4 regions of the Rhizobium sp. BT03 genome follow, and region 3 is predicted to be linked to each of the others. Evidence: predicted binding sites of a transcription regulator. Region 3 holds the regulator's gene; each other region holds the start of a gene.

Region 1 (4,378 bases), 940 kb from region 3:
CGGTTTCTCTCTTAATTTCATCAGCCTCTGGGTTTCCAATCCCAATGACTGGAGCCGCATCGATCTGCTGCCGATGTCGTTCCTGACCGTCGGCATCGCCATTCAGGTGAAGGTGTTTGCCGATCTTTTGGCGCGGGACTCGCTGCTTGCCGTCAAATATGACCGGTCGCGCCGGCTCTTCCTGATCGGATTGTCGATCGTGGCCGTCGGCATGGGCATCGCCCTGATGAACGATATCCTCGGTCTGGGAAGCATGCGAATGCTCGGGTGACGGTTCTCGCGTCGCGCCGGCGGATTGTCAGACGCGCTCGACGAACCCGTCCAGCACCCGCTTCTGCCCAGCCCGGTCGAACTCGATCGTCAGCTTGTTGCCTTCGATGCCGGTGATGTTGCCGTTGCCGAATTTCAAATGGAACACGCGGTCGCCGAGGGTGAAGCGTGAAGGTTCCGACGAGGTGGATTTTGCCACCAGCTCGCCGTCGATCGTCCGTCCCTTCGGGCCGCTTTCGCCATAGCCGATACGTTCGACGGCGTGGCCGGAGCGGCTGCCCCAATTGTCGCGCGTGGCGTCGGTCTTGTTGGCCTGGGCGCGTTTCCAGCCGGGGGTGGAATAGGAATTGGCAAAGGGTTCTGATTTGTCGAAGCGGGACTGGCCGTAGCCGCCACGGCCATAGCCACCATAGCTCTGTTCCATTTCGGCGACCTCGACATGGGTCTCCGGCAGCTCGTCGAGGAAACGCGAGGGCAGGGTCGATTGCCAGAGGCCGTGAATGCGGCGGTTGGAGACGAACCAGATGTGGCAGCGGCGCTTGGCGCGGGTGATGCCGACATAGGCGAGGCGGCGTTCCTCCTCCAGGCCGGCGCGGCCGCTTTCATCGAGCGAGCGCTGATGCGGGAAGAGGCCTTCCTCCCAGCCCGGCAGGAAGACGGTGTCGAATTCCAGGCCCTTGGCCGAGTGCAGCGTCATGATCGAGACGGCATCGAGGTTCTCGTTGGTCTCGGCATCCATCACAAGAGAGACGTGCTCGAGAAAGCCGCGCATCGACTCGAAGCTTTCCATCGAGCGGATCAGTTCCTTGAGGTTCTCAAGGCGGCCGGGCGCTTCGGCGCTCTTGTCGTTCTTCCACATGTCGGTATAGCCGGACTCTTCGAGGATCTGCTCGGCGAGTTCGGTATGCGGTGTGTTTTCAAGCAGTTCCTGCCATCGGCGGAAAGATTGAATCACGTCGAAGAGGGCTTTGCGCGCCTTCGGCTTCAATTCGTCCGTTTCGATGATGTCGGCGGCTGCCGCAAGCATCGGGATATCGCGGGCTCGCGCATAATCGTGCAGGGCGCGCACCGTCGTATCGCCGAGACCGCGCTTCGGCGTGTTGATGATGCGCTCGAAGGCGAGGTCGTCGGAGGCTTGAGCGACGAGGCGGAAATAGGCCATGGCATCGCGGATTTCGAGGCGCTCGTAGAAGCGCGGGCCGCCGATGACGCGGTAATTGAGACCGAGAGTGACGAAGCGGTCTTCGAATTCGCGCATCTGGAAGGAGGCGCGAACGAGGATCGCCATATCGTTGAGCAGATGCTTGCCGCGCTGAAGCTGCTCGATCTCCTCGCCGATGGCGCGGGCTTCCTCCTCCGAATCCCAGGAGGCGTGCACCTGCACCTTGACGTCCTCAGGATCGGAGCGGTCGGTGAACAGCGTCTTGCCAAGCCGCCCTTCATTATGGGCGATCAGATGGGCGGCCGCTCCGAGGATATGTTCGGTCGAGCGGTAGTTGCGCTCGAGCTTGATGACCTTGGCGCCGGGGAAATCCTTCTCGAAGCGCAGGATGTTGTCGACCTCGGCGCCGCGCCAGCCATAGATCGACTGATCGTCGTCGCCGACGCAGCAGACGTTCTGCGGCTCGCCCTTGGTGCGCTGGGCAAGGAGCCGAAGCCACATATATTGCGCGGTGTTGGTGTCCTGGTACTCGTCGACGAGTATATAGCGGAAGCGGCCGTGATATTCCTTCAGGAGATCCGGGTTCTTGCGGAAGATCGCGATCGGATGCATCAGCAGGTCGCCGAAATCGCAGGCATTCAGCGTCGTCAGGCGCGCCTGATAGGCGAAATAGAGATCGCGGCCGCGGCCGTTGGCAAAGGCGCGGGCATCGCCCTCGGGGATATCGGCCGGGCCGAGCCCCTTGTTCTTCCAGGTGTCGATCATGCCGGCGAACTGCTTGGCCGGCCAGCGTTTGTCGTCGAGGCCTTCGGCCTGGATCAGTTGCTTGATCAGGCGGACGACGTCGTCGGTATCGAGAATGGTGAAATCGGAGCGCAGGCCGACGAGATCGCCGTGGCGGCGCAGAAGCTTGACGCCGATCGAGTGGAAGGTGCCGAGCCAGGGCATGCCTTCGACCGCGCCGCCGACGAGCAGCGCGATGCGCTCCTTCATCTCGCGGGCGGCCTTGTTGGTGAAGGTGACGGCGAGGATCTGCGAGGGGAAGGCGCGGCCGGTATTGAGGATATGGGCGATGCGGGTCGTCAGCACGCGCGTCTTGCCGGTGCCGGCGCCGGCAAGCACGAGGACCGGGCCTTCCAGAGTTTCGACGGCTTCGGTCTGCTCGGGGTTCAGCCCGGCGAGATAATCCGGCCGGCTGCCACCGTCGCGGGCCGCCATGGCGCGGGCGGCAATACCGCCGCCGGCGGGCACTCTTCCGGCGGGTGCGGCGGGTGGCTGCGGCTTGCGCGCCATCTCGGCCGGCTCTTCGTCGAAGAAGGGAATATCGTCGAAACTATTGCTCATGGCGCGTAATGTAGTGATTCGGGAAGGAAAGACCAGAAAAGATGTTCTGCTTTCATTCCCGGGCCGCCGCTATCCCAAGGGGTTTGCGCATGGCGGCAGGGCTGCTGGATAGAGCCTTTCCTGGTTAGATTGAAGCATTCTGTTGGCTCAAACGGAGTCGGATGGTCGACCGGCCGGCGCGCGTCGTAGCCCAGCTCTACGGCCAAGCCGGCCGGTCGATCAGCCGGCCCGTTTCAGCCAACCCTCCCGCAGATTTGCCAAGCAAATCTGCAAGACTCTAAAGCGCCGGCCGCACTGATCGCTTCGCCGCGGCGAAGCGGTGTGGCCGGAGGGCCGGGCATCTTTCCGCCAGTATCAGAGGCGATCGGCTCGGCCGTACCTGGGGTATGCCCGTCGCCAATCGCCTCTGCCCTGACGAAAACCTGCTCCGGCAGAATGCTTCAATCTAACCAGGAAAGGCTCTAGGACAGCGGCGACACGACGGAAAAATTTCAGCCGCACTCTGTCGGAAGCCGCGCAGGCGGGGCGTCCTTGGATCATCGGACAGTGGTCCGGATCCACCGTCAGCAAGGAGGCTGCATCATGACGAAGGTCGTTTCAAATCTCTGGTTCGCGGAGCACGCGCGCGAAGCCGTCGAATTCTATGTGTCCATTATCCCGGATTCCAGCATCGGCCGCACCACCATCCTTCCGGCGGAAACGCCGAGCGGGCCCCCCGGCAGCGTCGAGCTGATCGAGTTCACGCTCGGCGACCAGGCCTTCCTGGCGATGAAGGCCGGCCCGCTCGATAGTTTCAACCATTCCTTCTCGATCGCGATTCTGCTGGAAAACCAGGCCGAGATCGATCGGATATGGGACGCATTCCTCGCCAATGGCGGCACGCCGGAGGCCTGCGGCTGGCTGAAGGACCGCTGGGGCCTATCCTGGCAGATCGTGCCGCGCATGCTTGCCGAGATGGTCGCCGACGACGACCGCGAGCGGGCAAGGCGCGTGACCGAGGTGATGCTCGGCATGGTCAAGATCGATGTCGCTGCGCTGGAGAAGGCATTCAACGGCTGATTTGCGCCCGCGGGCGGATGATCGAACGATGGACTGACGGCCGGGATGCGGCCGTTTCCATCGTGTCAGGCGGGGATCGGCACATGCCGTCCCAGCATCGACTCTGAGCAGATCTGGCTGCCAATCGTCGATTTTTCCGGAACTCGAATCACGGGCGACATTGCACACCCTTTTCATCTTTCTGTCACGTCGCGAAATGTGCTGATACCGCAAGGGTGCTTTTTTCAACTATAATGAGAAACAGTTTCGTAGAGTAAAAATAACCGGTGAATGCACGTTTTTGTGCGTTGCAAGAAATAGCCGGTGAGCGTCGAATATACCTACGAAATTATTGATTCTTAGGAACGCCGTAGCCATCTCGATGGTTATACGGCTTAGAGCCTGCGGCATAAACCTTAATGGAGGTCCCATGCTGAGTGAATCCGTATTCGATGCGTTTACGCGCAGTTACGAAGCGCGCCGCGAAACCGACCTGTCGGTGCAGGAATATCTCGATCTCTGCAAAAAGGACCCGATCGCCTATGCCAATGCGACCGAGCGCCT
Region 2 (4,378 bases), 1.4 Mb from region 3:
CAACAGACGATTCACCATTGTTGGCCGTGAAAATCACGCTAGAATGGCTGTTATGGCGGCGGCTCCGCGGAGGAATAGGGAGGCGCTGCACCCTTTGTTTCTGTCGACAATCGTGGAGGAGCATTGATGGCAACTGAAAAATGGGACAGCCCGGTCAAGGTCGGTTTCGAAGATGCCGACGCGCGAACGGTCAGCGGGCCGTTCGATGCGCTGAAATGCCTGGCGGATTTCTGGCCGAACTCGCGGGGGCTGCGTTATATCAAGGCGCGCAGCACCTGCCGGGCAGCACTCGATGGGCGCAAGAGCGTGGAGGAAGCACGAGCCGAATTCCTGGCTGCGGCCGAAGAGGCGAAGCTGAAGTTGCATTAGAGCGCCCAAGCGTCCGACAGGACGCGGAAGCACGCTCCGCCACGATGAACTGGGTCCTTCGGCCGGCATTTCCGTAAACGGAGTGTGCCGGAACGGTGCGACGCTTTAATTTACTTAACCCTGCATCGAACCTATGGCGGGTTTTGGTGCAACGGGCGTTGTGCCCGGGATAAGTCTATTCATAAAAGACACGCAGCCATCATGATGATGGTCAGAGGCTCGTCACCTCTGCGGGAACGCAGGCGAGCCTCGTTTGGGCAGGACTATTTTCAGCAGTCCGCGCCACCCTCACTTTCCACCTCGATATAACCGACGCCGATGATCGTGCCATCGCCGGCGCGGATGAAGGAGGGGAGATACTGCGGTTCTGCCGGCGTGCAGGCGATGGCGCCGGTATATTCATTGAGGGCGACCTGGTCCTTCGGCAGCGCCGAATAATTTGTGCCGGTTTCCAGCGAGGCATAAGCGGAACCGGCAAAAACGCCGGCCGATATCATGGTGATGACTGCCAAGAGGCGAGGAAGCGACTGCATGAGGGGTCTCCAGCGTTTCGATCCGGCATTTCAACCCGCGGAAGGGCACTTGGTTCCCTCAGCGCCGCAACAGGCGACTATGGACATAACTTCGGCCGACGATGCTCTCGGCGATCGCGACCGCCCGCTCGACATCGCCGCGCCGGCGCACGAAACCGTCGAGAATGACATAGGAACCGAGCATGCCGACGGTAATCTCCTCAGCGTCGAGATCTGCGGCGGCATGAAGAGCGCTCTCCACCGAAGCGCGTGTCGCCGCATCGCCATGGCCCTGCCGGCCGGGTTCGTCATGGTCGGGGAATACAGGAAACCCGGTCACTGAAGCGTCTCCTGAAGTTGGTATGTCAGGTTAACGCCGCAACAGCGCTTTCGTTGCGGTCCGCCGGTCTCGACCGGATATTCGCGCGCATTTCTACAGGACCCGGTGTGGCCTGCCCTTGGCGGAAGGTGCCGCGCTTTCCATATTTAGTCGCAGCCGAAAGAGGGATGACGACAATGAAAGTGCTGCTGCCCGCTTTGTTTGCCGGGGTCTTGCTCGCCGGTTGCACGTCAGCCGATACGCCGGCGCTGGATCCCATTCCCGGCAGCATCACCTATGGCGGCCAGCCGCGGACGAAGCTCACCAAATCGCCGGTCGGCAGCGCCGTCCACCACCAGTTCTACGACGGGACCGGCCAGCGCGTCGAGGAAACCTACATTCTTCAGCCGGATCGCAGCCTGAAGCTGGTGCGGCGCGTGGTAGGGCCGGATTTCCCCGATTGAGGCACCCCTCCTGCGCCAGAATGCTTGACAGCGGCTGAAATCGCGAACATTCAAGGAACATCTAATCTTTCCGCAGTGATTCTGCGGAAGCCCGACCGGACGGCTGGATGTATCTCGAAAAGCTCAATCCCCAGCAGCGCATGGCCGTCGAGCATGGCACGCTCACCGACGGCAGCCATATTGCCGGGCCGCTGCTGGTCATTGCCGGCGCCGGTTCGGGCAAGACGAATACGCTGGCGCATCGGGTCGCCCATCTGATCGTCAAGGGCGCCGATCCGCGCCGCATCCTGCTGATGACCTTCTCGCGGCGGGCCGCCGCCGAGATGGCGCGCCGCGTCGAGCGCATCTGCCGCGATGTGCTGGGTGCAAATGCCGGTATCATGGCCGATGCGCTCAACTGGTCCGGCACCTTCCACGGCATCGGCGCGCGGCTGTTGCGCGATTATGCCCAGCAGATCGGCCTCGATGCCGATTTCACCATTCACGACCGCGAAGACAGCGCCGACCTGATGAACCTCATCCGGCACGATCTCGGTTTCTCCAAAACGGAAAGCCGGTTTCCAGCCAAGGGCACCTGCCTTGCCATCTATAGCAGGGCGGTGAATTCGGAGACGGCGCTCGACCAGGTGCTGCGCGACGCTTTTCCCTGGTGCGCGGCCTGGGAGAAACAGCTGCGCGAGCTTTTCGCCTGCTACGTCGAGGCCAAGCAGAGCCAGAACGTGCTCGATTACGACGACCTGCTGCTCTACTGGGCGCAAATGGTCGGCGAGAGCGTGATCGCCGAGGATATAAGCAGCCGCTTCGACCATGTGCTCGTCGACGAATATCAGGACACCAACCGGTTGCAGGCCTCGATCCTGATGGCGCTGAAGCCCCAAGGCCAGGGGCTGACGGTCGTCGGCGACGATGCGCAGTCGATCTATTCCTTCCGGGCAGCGACGGTGCGCAACATTCTCGACTTTCCCGCCGCCTTCAGCCCGCCCGCCAATATCGTCACGCTCGACCGCAACTATCGCTCGACGCAGCCGATCCTGACAGCCGCCAACGCCGTCATCGATCTTGCCTCCGAGCGCTTCACCAAAAATCTGTGGACCGAGCGGCAATCCTCCGAGCGGCCGCGCCTGGTCACGGTACGCGACGAGGCCGAGCAGGCACGTTATGTCGCCGACATGGTGCTCGACAATCGCGAGGAAGGCCTCAAGCTCAAGCAGCAGGCGGTGTTGTTCCGCGCCTCGCATCACAGCGGGCCGCTGGAGGTCGAGCTGACCCGGCGCAACATTCCCTTCGTCAAATTCGGGGGGCTGAAATTTCTCGACAGCGCCCATGTCAAGGACATGCTGGCCGCCCTTCGCTTCGCGCAGAACCCGCGCGACCGGGTGGCGGGCTTCCGGCTGATGCAGATCCTGCCGGGTGTTGGGCCGTCGACGGCGCAGAAGGCGCTCGACCTGATGGCCGAGGACGCGAGCCCGATAACGGCGCTGGCCGAAATGCCGGCGCCGCCGCGCTCCGGCGAGGACTGGACGGCATTCGTTTCCATGCTGCAGGAGATGAAGGCGGGCAAGGCCGGCTGGCCGGCGGAAATAGAGCTGGCACGGCAATGGTATGCGCCGCATCTGGAACGGCTGCACGAGGATGCGGCGACCCGGCAGGCCGATCTCCTGCAGCTCGAGCAGATTGCCGGCGGTTATGCCTCGCGCGAACGTTTCCTCACCGAGCTGACGCTCGATCCGCCGGATGCGACCAGCGACCAGGCCGGCGTGCCGCTGCTCGACGAGGACTATCTCATCCTCTCGACCATTCATTCGGCCAAGGGCCAGGAATGGACGAGGGTCTTCATGCTGAATGTCGTCGACGGCTGCATTCCGAGCGATCTCGCCGTCGGCGCCAGCGCCGAAATCGAGGAGGAGCGCCGGCTGCTCTACGTGGCGATGACCCGTGCCCGCGACAGCCTCGACCTCGTCGTGCCGCAACGCTTCTTCACCTACGGGCAGAATGCGCAGGGCGACCGGCACGTCTATGCCTCGCGCAGCCGCTTCATTCCGGCAACACTGCTGCAATTCTTCGAGGCCTGCAGCTGGCCGCAGGTGAAATCGGAGACCGCCGCGCAAGCGCATGTGCGGCAGATGCGCATCGATGTCGGCGCCCGCATGCGCGGCATGTGGCGATAAATCGAGTATCGTCTCAGAGAGATAGTGGCGGTTCGGCCGGTTTCAGGAAACGCTCGACCATTGCCGCCTCGACGGCCTCGACACTTGCCGGCGACCATTTCGGATTGCGGTCCTTGTCGATGACGGCGGCGCGGATGCCTTCGAAGAAATCCGGATTATCCAGCATCTGCAGGCAGGCGCCGAGTTCGCGGCCGAGGCACTCGGCAAGCGAGGCGCTGCGGCGGCCGGCTCTCAGCAGCGCCAAAGCGAGTTTCAGGCTGGTCGGCGAACGTGTCAGCAGCACCCGGCGGGTCTCGGCGGCGAAGTCGCCCTCCTCCCCGGCAAGGGCTGCCAGGATCTGCTCGACGCTGTCGAAACGAAAGGCGCGATCGATCATCGCCGCATTCTGCCTGAGCCGGCTTTCTCCGGCAGGCTCCGCAAGCCCCCGCAAGAGGGTATCGACATCGCTGGACGCGCTGCCGCGCGGCAGGGCCGACAGCGCCTCGATCACCGCGCCGAGCCGCGACGAGGCGATCTGCAGATCGGCAAGCCCGGCATGGATCGCGT
Region 3 (4,378 bases):
CCTGGCGCCACCGGCTGCCGGCCGCAGCCCGGCATTCGCTGCGGGCCTGCAGGCACATGCTGAGCGAGGAGGCGGATCACGGCCGCCTGCTGCTGCTTTCACCGGTCTTCCTTGGCGCCGGCGCAGCCTTCTGGTTTCTGGCGGCATCCGATTTTCCGCTCATTGCATCGCTGCTCTCGCTGTCCGTATTGACGATCGCGGTTCTCATGACCGGCCGCAGCCGGACGGCGTTGCGGGCAACGCTGCTGGCGCTTGCACTGGTGGTTTGCGGCATGCTCTGCGCACAGTTCGAGAGCTGGCGGGCTTCGACCGTGATCCTCGATTCCTCGGTGACGACGACCGTGACCGGCCGTGTCGAACGGCGCGAAGGCGACGGCCGCGGGCGCTGGCGCTACATTCTTGCGCTCACCGGCACTGAAGCGCCGGAGTTGAAGCGGCCGCCGGGGCGCATAACCGCGATTGTCCGCGGCGCCGACACGCCTTTCGAGATCGGCGACATCGTCACCGGCAGGGCACGGCTGACGCCGCCGTCAGGCCCCGCACTTCCCGAACTCAACGACTTCTCCTTCAGCGCCTATTTCGACGGCATCGGCGCCAACGGCCTCTTCTACGGCGCTCCGGAGAAGGATTTGGAGGCGGGTCCGCAAGCGGCAAGATCGACGTCGGACGCTCTGCTCGAATGGCTCTACCGGCTGCGCAGCAGCATCGGCGACCGCATACGGTCGATCCTGCCCGGCGACACCGGCGCCTTTGCCGCCGCGCTGGTGACCGACGAGCGGCGCGCCATCTCGAATGCGACGACGGAGGCGCTGCGCCAGTCGGGCCTTGCCCATATCGTCGCGATCTCGGGTCTCAACATGGCGCTGTCGGCCGGCATTTTCTTCGTCGGCTTTCGCATGCTGCTCAGCCTCTTTCCTGTTGTCGCTCAGGCCTATCCGACGAAGAAGATCGCAGCCGCTGGCGCGCTCATCGCCGTCACCGCCTACTTTCTGATCTCCGGCTTCGGGGTCTCGGCCGAACGCGCCTTCATCATGATGGCCATCATGCTGATCGCCGTCTTCTTCGATCGGCCGTCGATCAGCCTGCGCAATGTCGTTCTCTCGGCGCTTGTTATCATCGCCATTTCACCCTCCGAAGTCTTGGGCCCGAGCTTCCAGATGTCCTTTGCCGCGACATTGGCACTGGTATCGGGCTATCAGCTGTGGAAGGATCGGCGCGTCCGCGAAAACGCCTTGCTCAAGCTGCCGATCTTCCGCCCGGTCGTGGCCGTCGCCGGTTTCTTCGGCGGCGTCCTGCTGACCTCGCTGATCGGCGGTTTTTCCACGGCGCTGTTTTCGATCGAGCATTTTCATCGGCTGACCGCTTACGGCCTGCCGGCAAACCTCGCGACGATGCCGATCATCTCCTTCATCGTCATGCCGGCCGGGCTGCTGGCGATGTTGCTGATGCCGTTCGGTCTGGACGCTCCGCTCTGGGAGGTGGTCGGCTTCGGTCTCGACCTGGTGATCGCTGTCGCCAAGACGGTGTCCGGCTGGGGCGGTGATATCGGCGTCGGCCGTCTGCCCGCCTGGTATTTCGCCGTCGCCGTGGCAGGCTTCCTGTTGCTGACGCTGCTGCGCACCCGGCTGCGCCATGCCGGCACATCGATCCTCGCCGTCTCGACGCTCATCCTGCTGGTTCTCCCGGCCCCTCGACCGCCGGATCTGGTGATTTCCGAGGATGGCAGCCTGGTCGCGCTGGTTGCAGTGGCGGCAATGGCTTCCAACCGTGAAAACCCGCCGGATTTCATCTTCGACCAATGGCAGAGAGCGCTGGTCCTGCCGACGCATCACCCGCCGAAAATGCTGGACGGCCCCGCTATTCCTCCGGAGGGAGAAGACCGCCGCGTCAGGCTTTCCCGCGATCAGCAAAACGAAGCGAGGACGGCGATGCGGGCGGCCGCCGCGGGCGGTGAAGCAAACCGCTTTTCCTGCGTCAAGAAGGCCTGGTGTACATCGAGGCTTGGCAATGGCCGCGTCATAACGGTCATCGACAATGCCGCCTATCTCGGTTCGGCCTGCGACGCGGCGGATATTGTCGTGACGTCTGTTCGCCTGCGGTTCAACGGCTGCCGCTCAGGCGCGACGCTCTTCACCGGTGAGACGCTGCGCAGGTCCGGTTCCGTCGAATTGCGCTTCGCGGACGCCGGCCTGGAGGTCGCAACCGCATTCGAGAGCCTGTCGCGGCCGTGGATGCGCCATCGTGCCTATGACTGGCGCAGCAACAGTTTTGCCGAAACCGGCCCGTCCAGCGTCAATGATAGCGGCGAATGAGGCCGACGAGCTTGCCCTGCACCTTGACGCGGTCCGGTCCGAAGATCCGGGTCTCGTAAGCCGGGTTGGCCGCTTCAAGCGCGATCGAGGCGCCCTTGCGGCGGAAGCGTTTCAGCGTCGCTTCCTCGTCGTCGACGAGGGCAACGACGATATCGCCGGGACTTGCTGTGCTGCCGTTGCGGATGATCACCGTGTCGCCGTCGAAGATGCCGGCGTCGATCATCGAATCGCCCTTGACCTCCAGCGCGTAATGTTCACCGGAGCCGAGCATGTCTGAGGGAACGACGATGTCGTGGGTGTTGTTCTGGATCGCCGAGATCGGAACGCCCGCAGCGATTCGGCCCATGACCGGCACCGAGACCGAGTTGCCGTTGTCGGCGGCGGGTTTGACCGGTGCGGGGGCGGCGACCGGCTGGGGCTTGCCGAGGCTGCCCTCGATGACGCTCGGCGAAAAGCCGCGCCGGGGCTGGATGCTGGGGCTGTAAGCTTCGGGAAGCTTGATGACCTCGAGCGCCCGGGCGCGGTTCGGTAGGCGGCGAATGAAGCCGCGTTCCTCAAGCGCCGTGATCAGGCGATGAATGCCGGATTTCGAGGCCAGATCCAGGGCATCCTTCATCTCGTCGAAAGACGGTGGAACGCCGGATTCCTTCATGCGCTCATGAATGAAAAGGAGAAGCTCCTGTTGTTTGCGCGTGAGCATCGGCGTGTGACCCCTGATTGAAACAAATCCAGAACAGACACTATATGTTCCATATGTGTTCCGCAAGTGGCTAAATTTCCGTAAAACTTGCCGCCAACTCGTTGAGATTTTTATTTTCATTCGCCGGATTGGCGCCATGTCTTGCATTGAGGATAGCGCCGTCGCACATCTCTTCGCGATTGCAGAAGGGGATATCATGAACACGCATGCCGCCAAACCGCACCCGCTCGATCATGTCGTGCTGCCGGTCGTCAATATCGATCTGGCGCGCGAAAGGCTCGGCAAGCTCGGCTTCACCGTTGCCGCCGACGCCCGCCATCCCTTCGGAACGGAGAATGCCTGCGTCTTCTTTGCCGACAAGACCTATCTGGAGCCGCTCGGTATCGCGAGCGTCGAGGAGAGCGAGGCATCGGCGCGGCAAGGCAATGTCTTCACCGCCCGCAACCGCGCTTTCCGCTTCCGCTGCGGCGATGAGGGGCTTTCGGCGGTGGTTTTCGGCACTGAAGATGCCGGCATCGACCATCAAAGCTTCATTTCAGGCGGATCGAGCGCCGGCGAGATGCTGGAGTTCAGCCGGCCGATGAAAATGCCGGATGGTTCTGAAAGCGTCGGCAGCTTCAAACTGGCCTTTGCGGGCGATCTGCGGGCACCCGATTTCTTTCTCTTCACCTGCCAGCGCATCAATCCATTGCCGGCCGACCGCGGCGCGCTGGAGACACACGCCAATGGCGTGACCGGCATTGCCGAGATCGCGCTCAGCGCGCCCGATGCCGCCGCCTTCGCCGGCTTCGTCAGCCTTGCCATGGCGCAATCGGCCGTCGAGAAAACCGGTTTCGGGGTCAATATCGCGGCGCCGAATGCGAAAATCAGCCTGATGACATCGGAAGGACTGGAGGCCTATTTCGAGGCCGCCGTCTCATCCGCCGATCGCGGTCTGCGCGGCCGGGCGATCCTCTTCACTGTTGCCGATCTTGCCGTGACAGAAGCGCATTTGGCTGCTAACGGAGTGACATACACGCGCAAGAACAACCGCATTTTGGTGAAGCCGGCGCCCGGGCAAGGCACGCTTTTCGCCTTCGAGGAAAGATGATGAGCACTGATACGAATTCGGAAGTCAGGATCGGCGAGGGCGCAGGCCAGGTCACCTTTTCCAATAGCGGCCGCCTGTCGCTGATTGCCGGCCCTTGCCAGATGGAGAGCCGCGACCATGCCTTCATGGTTGCCGGCACGCTGAAAGAGCTCTGTGCCAAGCTCGGAATCGGCCTCGTCTACAAGAGTTCCTTCGACAAGGCGAACCGCACCTCGCTCTCGGCCGAGCGCGGCATCGGGCTTGAAAAGGGCATGGAAGTCTTCGCCGACCTGAAGA
Region 4 (4,378 bases), 2.2 Mb from region 3:
GGCGTTCGGGTGACGCCATGGCGGAATCTTGACCGGCACGCGCTGCGGCGAGCGATCCTGGCCGCGAAGAGCTGAGATTGCGGTTGTCAGGAAAGCCAAGGCGATGAGAATGGCGACGGCGGAATTCAGGAAAATCTGACCCATGGAAACGTTCCTTTCAGATGCGCCGGGCGGCTTCGCCTGCCCATGCGCTCATGAAGGAAATATGCGCCTGCCTGACGGAGGTCGGTAGGTTTGGCTTTCGCGACCGATCGTCAACACCGTGTTGACAGGCGGGCAAAGAAGAACGGGCGCCGAAGCGCCCGTTGGGAAGTCCGATATGCTTTTGCCGGTCAGTAGCGGCAACGAGCCTCGTAGCGGCGGCCGTAGCGGTCGCGATAGACGCAATAGCCGCGGCGTTCGACCGACTGGCCGATGAGGGCGCCGGTCAGACCGCCGGCAACGGCGCCGACGGCGGCACCACCCCAGCTGTTGGTGACGGCACCGCCGATGACCGCGCCGGTGCCGGCGCCGATCGCCGTGCCCTGCTCGGTCGCCGTGCAGGATGCCAGGGCGCCGACGAGCGCACCAATAAGAACAATCTTCTTCATCATGTCGTAACTCCCCAGGTTTGTTGGCCTTTAGATGCGGCCCATGAGTACAAGGATAATGATAATCACGAGAACTAGCCCCAAACCGCCAGAAGGTCCATAGCCCCAGCCACGGCTATAACCCCAATTCGGCAAGGCTCCGATCAAGAGCAGAATGAGGATCACAAGAAGTATCGTGCCAAGCATGGTGTTTTTCCTTCATTTCGTCCGCAATCTGAATGGACGAGAAACACGCATTGGCGATTTTTGTTCCCGGTTAAGCCAGGAAATGTGTCGCGTCTTGACCTGCGCCCCATCGAAACTTGCTCCTATGGTTAAAAAATCCTTTGAATACAACATGTTGCGGTGAACAAAGCGAGAAGGTCCCGATGTCGCCGATTCGTCAGCGATTCGTTCCGTTTTTGATCGGGACGCCGCCATCGCCCCTTCGATCTTAACGAAATCTGAATCCGTCTTCCTAGAGATTAATGCCCATGGGATAAGGCGGAACAGGGAAAGCCATCGGCGATCCGCATCTAGCGCATGGACTGAATTTCGCCACCAGATGTGGCCGTGAACGAAAGGCGAAAACGGCAGGGTCAGCGATTCGTCGCCGATTCGTTCCGGCTTTGGTCGGTAGGTTAATTTCGGGCACAATTTTCGATTGTCCGCCGGCGGACGGAATCATTGTTCGCGACGACGAAAATGCGAAGAGGAGGGAGTCCGGCGATTCAGCATCTAGTGGGAAAAAGTGATTCAAAATCAATACTTAGCCGTGAACAAAAGCTGAATCAGCAGGAGTCAGCGATTCGTCGCTGATTCGTTCTCACGCTGTTCCGAATCGCAGATCCGGGCGCTCCGCGCGACTCGCAAAGGTCGTATTCCCCGAAGCATTTTGAAATCTGCCCTTGCGTTTGCGGCGGCGGCTGTCCATGTGTTCTCTGGCTTCCCTCGCGGAAGCACTCTATTCCTGGGGGCTGCCCGCCTCATTTGCATGGACCATGACTCTGACTTCGCAGCCGATGATTCTGAGCGGACGCGGTGTAACCGCGGTGCTTGGGCCGACCAATACCGGTAAAACCCATTATGCCATCGAGCGCATGGTTGCGCACGGGACCGGCGTGATCGGCCTGCCGCTCCGGCTGCTGGCGCGCGAAGTCTATACGCGGGTGGTGGAGAAGGTCGGCGCGCAGAACGTGGCGCTGGTCACCGGCGAGGAAAAGATTTCGCCGCCCAATGCGCGTTTTTCGGTCTGCACCGTCGAGGCGATGCCGCGCGAGACCAAGGCCGCCTTCGTCGCAATCGACGAGGTGCAGCTCGCCGGCGATCTCGAACGCGGCCATATCTTTACCGACCGGATCCTGCATCTTCGCGGCCGCGAGGAAACGCTGCTGCTTGGTGCTGCGACGATGCAGCCGATCCTGCAGCAGCTCCTGCCCGGCATTACGATCGTCGAGCGGCCGCGGCTTTCGCATCTTTTCTACGCCGGGCAGAAGAAGATCACCCGGCTGCCGCAGCGCTCGGCCATCGTCGCCTTCTCGGCCGACGAGGTCTATGCCATCGCCGAGCTCATCCGCCGGCAGCGCGGCGGCGCGGCCGTCGTGCTCGGCGCGCTCAGCCCGCGCACCCGCAATGCACAGGTCGCGCTTTATCAGGCCGGCGATGTCGAATATCTGGTGGCGACCGATGCGATCGGCATGGGCCTCAACCTCGATGTCGATCATGTCGCCTTCGCCCAGGACCGGAAATTCGACGGCTACCAGTTCCGCAATCTCAATCCGGGCGAACTCGGCCAGATCGCCGGGCGTGCCGGGCGGCACGTGCGCGACGGTACCTTCGGCGTCACCGGACAGGTCTCGCCCTTCGACGAGGAACTGGTCCAGCGCATCGAGGGGCACGAATTCGACAACGTCAAGGTTTTGCAGTGGCGCACGACCGAGATGGACTTCTCCTCGATTCAATCCCTGCGGGCAAGCCTCGAGGCCGGGCCGCGCGTGCCGGGGCTGACGCGGGCGCTGCCTGCGGTCGACCAGCAGGCGCTCGAACAGCTTTCACGTTATCCCGAGGTCATCGACCTTGCCGACAGGCCGGCTCGCGTCGAAAAACTCTGGGAGGCTTGCGCGCTTCCCGACTATCGGCGTATCACCCCGGCACAACATGCCGATCTTATCTCGACCCTCTTTTCCGATCTCGTCCGCTATGGCACGGTGAATGAGCAATTTCTTGCGGAGCAGGTTCATCGCTCCGATCGGACAGATGGGGAAATTGACACGCTTTCGGCGCGAATCGCGCAGATAAGAACCTGGACCTATGTTTCGAATCGGCCCGGTTGGCTTGCCGATCCGACACACTGGCAGGAAAAGACGCGGGAAATCGAAGATCGATTGTCCGACGCGTTACATGAAAGGTTGACGAAACGCTTTGTTGATCGCAGGACATCTGTGCTCATGAAGCGCCTGAGAGAGAATGCGATGCTGGAAGCTGAAATCAGTGTGAATGGCGATGTCTTCGTTGAAGGACATCATGTAGGGCAATTGAGCGGATTCCGTTTCACGCCGGTGGCGGGAACGGACGGACCGGATGCCAAGGCGGTTCAGGCTGCGTCGCAGAAAGCGCTCGCGCTCGAATTCGAGGCCCGTGCGGCGCGAATCCATGCCGCCGGCAACAGCGACCTGGCGATCGGCTCGGATGGGTTGATCCGTTGGATCGGCGACCCGGTGGCGCGGCTTTCGGGCAGCGATCACGTCATGCGTCCGCGCGTGATTCTGCTGGCCGACGAACAGTTGACGGGCAATGCCCGCGATCATGTCGCCGCCCGTGTCGAGCGCTTCGTCAATCATCATATCAGCACGGTGCTGAAGCCGCTCGACGATCTGTCGCGCGCCGAGGACCTGCAGGGTCTGGCCAAGGGGCTTGCCTTCCAGCTCGTCGAGAATCTCGGCGTGCTGTTCCGCCGCGACGTGACCGAGGAAGTCAAGTCGCTCGACCAGGAGGCACGCGCCTCGATGCGCCGCTACGGCGTGCGTTTCGGCGCTTACCATATTTTCGTCCCGGCGCTTCTGAAGCCGGCGCCGGCCGAGCTCATCACGCTGCTCTGGGCGCTGAAGAACGACGGTCTGGACAAGCCGGGCTATGGTGATCTCATTCCGGTGCTGGCTGCCGGCCGTACCTCCGTGGTCACCGATCCGAGCTATGAGCGGATGTTCTACAAGCTCGCCGGCTTCCGCTTCCTCGGCAAGCGCGCGGTGCGCATCGACATTCTCGAACGGCTTGCCGATATCATCCGTCCGCTGCTGCAGTGGAAGCCGGGTCAGAGCAACCGTCCGGAGGGCGCCTATGACGGTCGCCGCTTCACGACGACGACGGCGATGCTGTCGATCCTCGGCGCGACGCTCGAGGACATGGAAGAAATCCTCAAGGGTCTCGGCTATCGCGCCGATGCCGTGAAGGCGGAAGAAGCATCGGCCCATCTTGCGACGCAGGATGCGGCCTCAGTGCCGGCTGCCACCGCGGAAACGCCCGCCGACGAGACGGCCGAAAAGGCCGATCACGACGATGCCGACGGCGCGGCGGAAGAGACTGCCGCCGAGCCATCCGCAACCGAGGCGGCTTCGGCTGATGTCGATACGCCCGCGGCGGAAGCAGTGGAAACCGCAGCTCCCGATGAAGCCTCCGCTCCCGCGGAGACGGCATCCGCGCCTGAGGAAGCGGCATCCGCTTCCGGGGAAGCCGGCGAGCCGGTGGAACCGAAGCCGGTTCTTCTGTGGCGTCTCGGTGGCCGCAACGACAATCAGCGCCAGGCGCGCGGC

What was found. Region 3 encodes LexA, which represses DNA repair genes until DNA is damaged. Its sites were predicted from a motif close to TGTTCNNNNTGTGTTCNG; they were not measured.
Region 1: a site for LexA is predicted at 2,819-2,836, ahead of QMO80_RS20365 (ATP-dependent helicase). Genes of this name have one in related genera too.
Region 2: a site for LexA is predicted at 1,707-1,724, ahead of QMO80_RS09975 (ATP-dependent helicase). Genes of this name have one in related genera too.
Region 4: a site for LexA is predicted at 1,391-1,408, ahead of QMO80_RS13780 (helicase-related protein). Genes of this name have one in related genera too.

Annotation. Positions count from the first base shown of each region.
Region 1 is NZ_CP125640.1:4,193,487-4,197,864, forward strand. It holds gene QMO80_RS20360 (hypothetical protein) at 1-271, shown strand, start outside; gene QMO80_RS20365 (ATP-dependent helicase) at 299-2,776, opposite strand; gene QMO80_RS20370 (VOC family protein) at 3,359-3,835, shown strand; gene QMO80_RS20375 (PrkA family serine protein kinase) at 4,245-4,378, shown strand, end outside.
Region 2 is NZ_CP125640.1:2,017,394-2,021,771, forward strand. It holds gene QMO80_RS09955 (DUF982 domain-containing protein) at 127-369, shown strand; gene QMO80_RS09960 (hypothetical protein) at 639-902, opposite strand; gene QMO80_RS09965 (BON domain-containing protein) at 961-1,221, opposite strand; gene QMO80_RS09970 (hypothetical protein) at 1,398-1,664, shown strand; gene QMO80_RS09975 (ATP-dependent helicase) at 1,772-3,832, shown strand; gene QMO80_RS09980 (enoyl-CoA hydratase/isomerase family protein) at 3,846-4,378, opposite strand, start outside.
Region 3 is NZ_CP125640.1:636,003-640,380, reverse strand. It holds gene QMO80_RS03090 (ComEC/Rec2 family competence protein) at 1-2,312, shown strand, start outside; gene lexA (transcriptional repressor LexA) at 2,293-3,012, opposite strand; gene QMO80_RS03080 (VOC family protein) at 3,209-4,102, shown strand; gene kdsA (3-deoxy-8-phosphooctulonate synthase) at 4,102-4,378, shown strand, end outside.
Region 4 is NZ_CP125640.1:2,811,335-2,815,712, forward strand. It holds gene QMO80_RS13765 (hypothetical protein) at 1-144, opposite strand, end outside; gene QMO80_RS13770 (glycine zipper domain-containing protein) at 333-593, opposite strand; gene QMO80_RS13775 (DUF3309 family protein) at 621-776, opposite strand; gene QMO80_RS13780 (helicase-related protein) at 1,571-4,378, shown strand, end outside.